Regions from separate parts of the Xenorhabdus cabanillasii genome, predicted to be linked through region 1. Evidence: predicted binding sites of a transcription regulator. Region 1 holds the regulator's gene; each other region holds the start of a gene.

Region 1 (2,210 bases):
AGTTTTGCACCAGATAATATGCCACAAAATGCCGAAACTTCGGTGGATATCAATGGCAACTATTTCAATACCACCAGTAATAAACGTTGGCCGGGGGCGTATGGGGTGTCAGGTCTATTATGGAGTGAAACAGTGCGGACTGATCAGCAAATGGAATATATGATTTATCCGCGTTTACTGCCGCTGGCGGAACGTGCGTGGCATCAGGCTGAATGGGAACAGAATTACCAGCAGGGCAGAGAGTATAAAGGCGGAGTCACACGGTATGTTGAAACCGATAAACTCAATAATGATTGGCGCCGTTTTGCCAATTTAATGGGGCAACGTGAGATGGCAAAACTGGATAAGGCGCATGTTGCATATCGATTACCAATACCAGGGGCAAGGATTGTGTCAGGGACATTGGAAGCGAACATTGCTTTGCCCGGGCTGGCAATTCAGTATTCGTTGAATGATGGTAAAACCTGGGAAATTTATGATGACAGACAAAGACCGCACGTCGAAGGTAAAGTGAAAGTCCGTTCTGTTAGTACTGATGGTAAACGTTTCAGCCGAATTGAAGATGTATATCAAAAATAATCGTTTGTAAAAAAGCAACCTGCCGATTAGCTTAGGCTAATCGGCAGCAGCTTCTTTCGACAAGAGCAGATATTGGAAGTGAGTAGTAAATCGTATGTATTACTTCTTATCGTGCCTTCTTATCATGCTTTCTCATCATGTAACGTACTATCTTTACGGCAATCACCTGTAGTACAGTGACCATACAAATAGAGACTATGATTTGACAACTTGATTCCATGACGTGCAGCAATATCCTTCTGACGTTCTTCAATGGACTCATCGCTGAACTCAATCACTTTGCCGCAGTCGAGACAAATCAGATGGTCGTGGTGATGTTGCTGAGTGAGTTCAAAAACCGATTTACCGCCTTCAAAATTGTGGCGAGTAACAATGCCGGCATCATCGAACTGGTTCAACACGCGATAGACAGTGGCGAGGCCAATCTCTTCACCGATATCAATCAGTTTTTTGTAGAGATCTTCCGCACTGACATGATGGCATTCTGGATCCTGTAGCACTTCCAGAATTTTCAGGCGAGGAAGTGTTACTTTAAGTCCAGCATTTTTCAATGCTTTATTGTTGTCGGTCATGCGGATTTAGTCCTGTAACTTGAGTTTAGTGAACTTGTGATACTTGGGGTATCGTGAGAGAATCATGATTTAGTTTCATGCTGTAGATTATAGGCACGGATATTGAAAATGAAAACCATGCCCGCTTCGCTATCATGACACATAATTCAAGAATTATCCCGCGCAAAAGGTAATTGTTTCCTTATACACACACGAGGGCATCTTTTATTATGCGCCGAGGATTTCTGACAGGCTCATTTCAGCCTTAATCTGCTGTACCCAAGCATCAACACGCTCTTCGGTCAATTCTGGTTGGCGATCTTCATCAATAGCAAGACCAATGAAGTGATTATCATCAGCCATACCTTTGGATACTTCAAAGTGATACCCTTCAGTTGGCCAGTGACCAACAATAATTGCACCACGAGGTTCGATAATATCGCGGATGGTGCCCATAGCATCACAGAAATATTCTGCATAATCTTCCTGATCACCACAACCAAACAGGGCAATTAACTTCCCTTCAAAATTGATCTCTTCCAGAGTCGGGAAGAAATCATCCCAGTCACATTGAGCTTCACCGTAGTACCAGGTTGGAATGCCTAGCAGCAGGATATCGAAGGCTTCAAGATCTTCCTTGCTGCTTTTGGCAATATCGTGAACTTCCGCAACATCAGCACCGCCCAGTTTTTCTTGGATCATTTTGGCAATGTTCTCTGTGTTGCCAGTGTCGCTGCCGAAGAATATACCTATTATTGCCATAAAGTAGATTAACCTCTTGTTCTATTAGTGTATTAAATCCATACACGTCACGCTGAAATCAGCAGGAAAAATAGCAGTTTTATTAAAATGAAAAACGTTATTTTGACCAAACATCAGTGACAAATCTGTCAGATTTGTGTGGTGACGCGGCTTCACTCTGTTGAATTAAAGCCGTTAATTGGCAAGGTGATCCTCTGTTGCCAGTTGGGCCAGCAACATTTGTTCAATCAATTCACTGCGGCTGATATTGCGCTGTTTTGCCAGATGGTTGAGAGCACCAACAGCATCTTCATTGAGTTTTAGTTCCACCCGACGTAG
Region 2 (2,210 bases), 2.9 Mb from region 1:
CAGGTACATCATGCCGATCTGCGGAACCAGTGGCAGCATGGTATTGATACCACCTCCGATGCCCTGCGCAAGGAAAATCGTCAGCCAGCCGGGGAAGTGGAGTGTATGGCCGAGCCACTGCATACCATCAATGAAAATAGCAGAAGAAGCACCATCAAAGATGGGTTGTAAGGCACCACCAATATTAATCGCCAGTACGAACATGAGGTACATGACAAACAGAAAGATAGGTACACCTAGCCAGCGATTGAGGATAATTCTATCCATCGTCTGAGTCAGCTTATTGGGGATTGCGGAGTGGATATCAGTGACTGTCAGACACAGGGCGTTAATCGCTTGATAGCGGGCGTCAGCAATAATAAGTTCCGGCTCTTCAATTTGTTGCTGTTGCAGACGGGTTTTACTTTCAGTCAGTTGCTCCTGAGTCAGCCCCGAACGTGCAAAGCTGTAAATATCTCCTTCCAGTATCTGTAAGCTGAGCCAACGACGTTGTTGTGGATTAAATTTCTCTGAGATCTGACCGGCGAGGAGATCGACTTCCTGCAATAAGGTTTTGGGGTAATCAACCAGCATCGGCCGGAGAGTCTGTTGATATTGGTCAATGGCATCTTTCAGAGCTTCTATCCCTGTAGAACGGGTAGAAACGAGCGGGATCACCGGACAACCGAGGCGTTGTTCCAGTGCCGCGATATCAATATTGATATGTTGGCTTTTAGCGATGTCCAACATATTCAGGGCAACAATACACGGAATGCCAAGCTCGATAATTTGCAGCGAAAGATAGAGATTGCGTTCCAGATTCGAAGCATCAACGACGTTGATAAACATGTCAGCTTCACTACTCAGTATGTAGTGGCAGGCAATTTGTTCGTCAATCGAAGTTTGTTCAGAAATGGTAGTAAGAGAATAAGTACCGGGAAGGTCTACAAGGTCTATTTCATGATTTTGGGTGAAAAAATGCCCGGTTTTACGTTCAACTGTAACCCCAGACCAGTTGCCGACTCGTTGTCGGGAGCCTGTAAGTTGGTTAAATAAAGTGGTTTTCCCAGAGTTGGGATTACCGATCAAACCTATAGTTAATTGCTTCATCATACTTTTTACTGATCAGGAATATTGCACGTCATTACATTCAGCCTGGATTGTACTGAACTTAGACTTCATTCTGCTGGATTTACTGCTAATGTAAGGAATGCTAAGTCTTTTTTACGGAGAATTAAATTGACTCTGCGTGTTTCTATTTGAATGGGATCGCCCAATGGTGCTACCCGGATGACCTGAAATGTGGAACCGGGCAACATTCCCAGAGACAATAACTTCTGTCTGTATGCTGGATTTATCTGTGGAAAGAATCCCAGAATTTTATAGCTTTGATTTGGAGTCAATAACATATAACATTCCGTTAAAATTTGAAAGTTAGTGATTATGAGAATTATTATCCTCAATAAAGCAAAATTCACAAGAAAAAAGTACATTAATTATTTTGAATTAAAGTACTAATGAGAATAATATGCAATACCAATTCTATGTGTCTGTCACGAATGATGATGGAATAAATTGATATTAATCAGTTTAATGGTGATTTTATTGAAATTAAAGTTATGTAAAGAATGTTGGGGGGAACTAATAACAAGCTCCAATAAGAAATGAAGCTTGTTGATATTTATTTTTCCTATGAATTCTTCAAATGTATTTTGTTTTATTCATTAATTTTTGGGTGGATGAAGCAGGTCACTTAATGGCACTGGAACACGGGCATCATCCTGGTGTTCACTCCAAAGTGTTGAGTCATATACCCACCATGCTTCAATTTTCAATTCGTAGAAACGGCGTATCGCATTACCATAATAATCAGTAATAGGACGGGCTTTTTTCTTTCTGATATTCTCATCAGGATAAGTTTTCAGGAAAAAGTAATCATATGTTTCTTGTAATTCGTCGTCGGGGACTTGATAGGCATGGCCAATGAATTGAGAGCCTGCGAGTATCAACGTTGAGTCAGGCATGGTGATGCTGCTGTATATTGTCCCGCTGACACAAGGGTTCATGCACAGTTCCTGAGAATGTCGGGTATCTTGTTTTGAATACCAAATTAAACTTAATGGATTATATTTAGGAATGTAAAAGAGTGTTGATGACCAAACTGATTCTGCGTCTGGATCATTAGTGGCAAGGTTGAAAAATCTTATATTGCTGAGTAACTCAAAACTGCT
Region 3 (2,210 bases), 1.7 Mb from region 1:
GTTTATGCTCAGAAGATGACATAAACTGTCGAACAATTTTGCTATCAGGCCACCAGAAAGATCCCGATTGTGTGAGAACACAGCCAAAACGTTGTGGCCAATGGAGTGCGGCATACAATGCCGCCAGCCCACCGTAACTCTGCCCTGCTATAACCGTTTGTTCAGGTTTATCGCTAAAAGCCGCATACTGTGCAACAAGCGGCAACAATTCATTCTGAATCGCTTGCCAAAAATCTGGGTTGCAGGGAAGTTCCCGCTCTCGATGCGACATATCAATAACATCAATCAACAGCAAAACCGCCTCTGGCATCTGCCGTTTTTCAGTCGCTACATCAATCACCGGAAAAACCGGCATTCTCTCCGCCCAAGTCAACCCATCCAACAGAATGATGAGAGGGCGAGGGTGCGTACTTTCTTTCCCTGTGGAATAAAGCCAAACACGCCTTTGATTGTTAAGCCGCTCACTGTGCCAGTGCAAAAGCAAAGGCTCTCGTTTATCTGGCTGCGCAGTATGATTTGGGCGGGTTCCATCAATTAATGACCATGCAACCTGTTCAGGAGCATGGGGCATATGAATTGCCGATAAAAGCAAACCAAGCCCATTACAATGAGGTCCCTGTAAATTAAAAGGATCTGGAATGGATAACGGAAAGAGTGAAATCCACCATTCACGTTGTTGTTGATTACGCTGTTTGGTTTCGTCGGAAAATTTGGGGGGCAAATGTGCGTCAGTAACAGGTATAAATCGATAACTTCCTCTCCAGCTATCTTCAAGGTTCACTGACCAATACCAGATATCCGTTCCAGGCAATCGTTGCAGGCTCTGTGGTTGCGGAAGGTGATGATCAGTGATGCCATTGATATCAATATAGACTTGGCGAAAAGGTGAGTTTTGTTCGTCCCCATGAGGATCTCGCCAAAGGAAGGTTGTTTTAACTTGATGATTCTTGCAAATTTCTATAATGGGCGTTCCCAAAATAGCAATATTTTTCCACCATAATTCACTACCAACATTAGGAGCAGATAATAAATTATCTACTGTGCCTGATAGCTGAAATACTAACTTCATCCCTTTATCCCCTTAACAAACATCCGCTCATCAATGACATATCCATTTGATACACCACATCAGCAACGGACACAGAAAATAAAAACGATTATCATTATCCAATGATATTGATAATGATTTTTGTTTGCAACATCATCAAATTTATTTTATTAATCTTACCCACTGGCTAACAGAATTAATGGAGAATTATCAGGAGTAACGTGGCAGGAGGCCTTCACTATTCAGCTTAGCCATAATGGTGTCGCCTTAATTATCAATTTGATTTTTAAAAATTTATTTTAAAAGTATCTATATTGAGAGATGAAATCCATGGTACTACCTATCAAGAATGAAACATTGAAAACCGTAAAAAAAACAATTAAAAACTATAACTATAATAAATTATTCTTATCACTTACTTCTGTCTTACTGTTATCTCCCTATGCCTCAGCCAATAATGGGACTGCCAATAACAGTGAAGATACCTTAATCGTCACAGGCAGGATGAAAGGGTATTCTGAAAAAAACTTTGTAGAATCAGATAGTACCGCAGGCACCAAAAGCCTCACTCCGCTAATCAAAACTCCCCAGTCAATCAGCGTCATCAATCGCGCACAAATGGAAGCACAAGGCGCAACAAGCGTTGCCGACGCCCTGAATTATTCAAGTGGCGTTGTGACTAACTACCGCGGCTCTTCAAATCGTAACGACGAAGTGATTACCCGTGGTTTTCGTTACGCGCCTAAATTCCTTGATGGGTTGAGTTATAGTAATCAGCTCGATCCTTGGTTATTGGAACGTGTGGAGTTAGTACATGGACCGGCATCTGTGCTATATGGTCAGGTCAGCCCTGGTGGCTTGATTAATATGACCAGCAAAAGGCCAACTGACCAGCCTGTCCACAAGGTACAGATGAAAGGGGGTAATCGAAGCCTTGGTGAATTGGCTTTTGATTTTGGTGGTGATTTTGGGGATGACATTCCCGTTCTTTATCGTTTAAATGGTGTACTCAGCACCCAAAAGCAGTTCGTTAAAGACTATAAAAAAGAGCGGATTGCCATCGCTCCTGCGCTGACATGGATCCCCAACAATAATACGACGTTTACATTATTGACCAGTTATCAGTACGATCCCAAAGCGGGATTCCGTAATTTCTACCCTA
Region 4 (2,210 bases), 1.4 Mb from region 1:
AAGTGAGCATGAGCTAAAGCCTGTTGACAGGACATACCGACAAACAGAACAACCAAAGCAGACAGATTACTCCAGAATGAACGGATGTTAAAAATAGACATGATAGAATAACCCTTTAATATACCGATGAATTTTTATGCTTAAAGGGGATTTTATAACAAACGATAAATTTAATCTGTGGTGAAAGTCCTGACCTGTGAAGCACTGCGCAAAAAACAAAAACAGGAGATAAAACAAAAAAACCGTAATTCCTGCTTAAAAATAAGCAAAAACAGGAAATACGGTAAAAATAATGCAGATTAATTTATTTTAGTGCTTTCTTAAGCATGAGCTGGAACGGATAATCCTTTCAAATCTTTATCCAGTAAAAATAAAGACTTACCACTCTCACCCACCATATCCAGTTTATCTAAGATAGATTTGAATAATTTTTCTTCTTCGTGTTGTTCAGCCACATACCACTGTAAGAAGTTAAAAGTAGAGTAATCCTGGGTTGTCACTGCTAAGTGAGCCAGTTTGTTGATCTTTTCTGTGATCAGTTTTTTCGTGTTCATAGGTTTGATTGAACACATCAGAAATAGAATTAAATTCAACAGGTGGAGCCTGAATAGCACCCAGTACAGGCATTGCTCCTGTATCGCCCAGATAATCAAATAAACGCTGCATATGTTGCATTTCTTCTCGTGAATGGGTTTTTCAGAAATGCTGCCGCACCTTCGTAACCTTTATCACTACACCATGCACTCATTTGCAGGTACAAATTGGCAGAATAAAACTCCAGATTTAATTGCTCATTTAATTTCGTAATCATTTCTTGTTTTAACATTAGCCCATCCTCCTAATATTTTATTAATTGCTGCATATTATGCCCATTAAAAATCAATAAAACAAAGATAAATTTTAAAAAAATAATGCATTGATATTTAAAGAATTATTTTTATTTTATCGCAAGAATAAATCTCATTAAATATGAGAAAATAAGAATCAGTTTTATTTAATTAAATATTTAATCAAAGAATTAATATTTAATAAAAATGAGAATTGATATTATTAATATTTAAGAGGTGTTTTTTTATGCAAATAATGACTTGCCAAATAAAGAAGACTCAATTAATTTTATCGTCTGAGGTTACATAGTACTTTTGGAGAGGAAATGGTAGAGCATAACTTAGCCAAGTTATCTAAAGATGAGATGGATAAGGTCAATGTTGATCTGGCGGCATCAGGGGTTGCATTTAAAGAGCGCTATAATATGCCTGTCATTCCCGACACTGTTGAGCAAGCCCAACCACAACACCTGCGAGAATATTTTCAGCAACGATTGAACCACTATCGCCAACAATCGAGATATTTGTCTCGCTTACCTTATGAACCTAAGAACCGTTAAATATGAATAAAAAAGTAACCACCGCATAAGCGAGTGGTTACCACACCTATTTTCCAATAAATTTATCAGTTGCTTCAATTAACTGATGCAGAATTCCCGGCTCATCAAAGGAATGACCTGCACCTTCTACAATATGAAACTCTGCCTCTGGCCACGATTTCGCCAGATCCCAGGCATTCTGTAACTGGCATGCCATATCATAACGCCCATGAATGATGACTGCTGGAATATGCCTGATAACGTCAACATGATCTAATAACTGCTGTGTCTCATCTATAAAACCGTTATTGATAAAATAATGGTTTTCAATACGTGCAAACGCCAACGCAAACTGTTCTTCTGCAAATGAATCTGCATGCTCAGAAGGTAATAGTGTAACAGTTTCCCCTTCCCAGGTACTCCATAAACGGGCAGCTTCCAACTGCACTGCGGGATCATTACTCGTGAGACGTTTATTGTAAGCCTTTATCACATCAGTACGTTCTTCTTCAGAAAGAATAGAAAGTGTACGCTCCCACTTTTCAGGAAAAAACCGGGAAGCACCTGCCTGATAGTACCATTGCAATTCTTGAGGCCGGAGTAAAAATATTCCCCTTAATACCAATTCTGATACAGAATTCGGATGTTTTTTGCGCATAAGCCAGAGATAACGTTGACCCCCATGAACCACCAAAAACCAGCCACTTATCAACTCCCATCCGCTTACGTAAACGTTCAATATCATCTATCAGGTGCCATGTTGTATTATTTTCAAGACTTGCATGAGGCCTGGAACGACCACAGCCACGTTGATCAAATAACATGACATGATAATGCTCTGGAT

Evidence for each region. Region 1 encodes Fur, which represses iron uptake genes when iron is present. Its sites were predicted from a motif close to ATAATAATGAGAACNACTATCAA; they were not measured.
Region 2: the regulator Fur is predicted to act here: its motif matches at 1,417-1,439, upstream of feoA (ferrous iron transporter A).
Region 3: the regulator Fur is predicted to act here: its motif matches at 1,171-1,193, upstream of fes (enterochelin esterase).
Region 4: the regulator Fur is predicted to act here: its motif matches at 1,029-1,051, upstream of BDD26_RS13455 (DNA polymerase III subunit theta).

Annotation. Positions count from the first base shown of each region.
Region 1 covers NZ_QTUB01000001.1:4,250,579-4,252,788, reverse strand. The annotation lists gene BDD26_RS18965 (beta-N-acetylhexosaminidase) at 1-579, shown strand, start outside; gene fur (ferric iron uptake transcriptional regulator) at 702-1,151, opposite strand; gene fldA (flavodoxin FldA) at 1,359-1,892, opposite strand; gene ybfE (LexA regulated protein) at 2,067-2,210, opposite strand, start outside.
Region 2 covers NZ_QTUB01000001.1:1,350,137-1,352,346, forward strand. The annotation lists gene feoB (Fe(2+) transporter permease subunit FeoB) at 1-1,089, opposite strand, end outside; gene feoA (ferrous iron transporter A) at 1,158-1,388, opposite strand; gene BDD26_RS06635 (pyridoxamine 5'-phosphate oxidase family protein) at 1,704-2,210, opposite strand, start outside.
Region 3 covers NZ_QTUB01000001.1:2,574,408-2,576,617, reverse strand. The annotation lists gene fes (enterochelin esterase) at 1-1,069, opposite strand, end outside; gene BDD26_RS12280 (TonB-dependent siderophore receptor) at 1,379-2,210, shown strand, end outside.
Region 4 covers NZ_QTUB01000001.1:2,879,707-2,881,916, reverse strand. The annotation lists gene yobA (CopC domain-containing protein YobA) at 1-101, opposite strand, end outside; partial or broken gene ftnA (non-heme ferritin) at 321-826, opposite strand; gene BDD26_RS13455 (DNA polymerase III subunit theta) at 1,154-1,387, shown strand; partial or broken gene pip (prolyl aminopeptidase) at 1,434-2,210, opposite strand, start outside.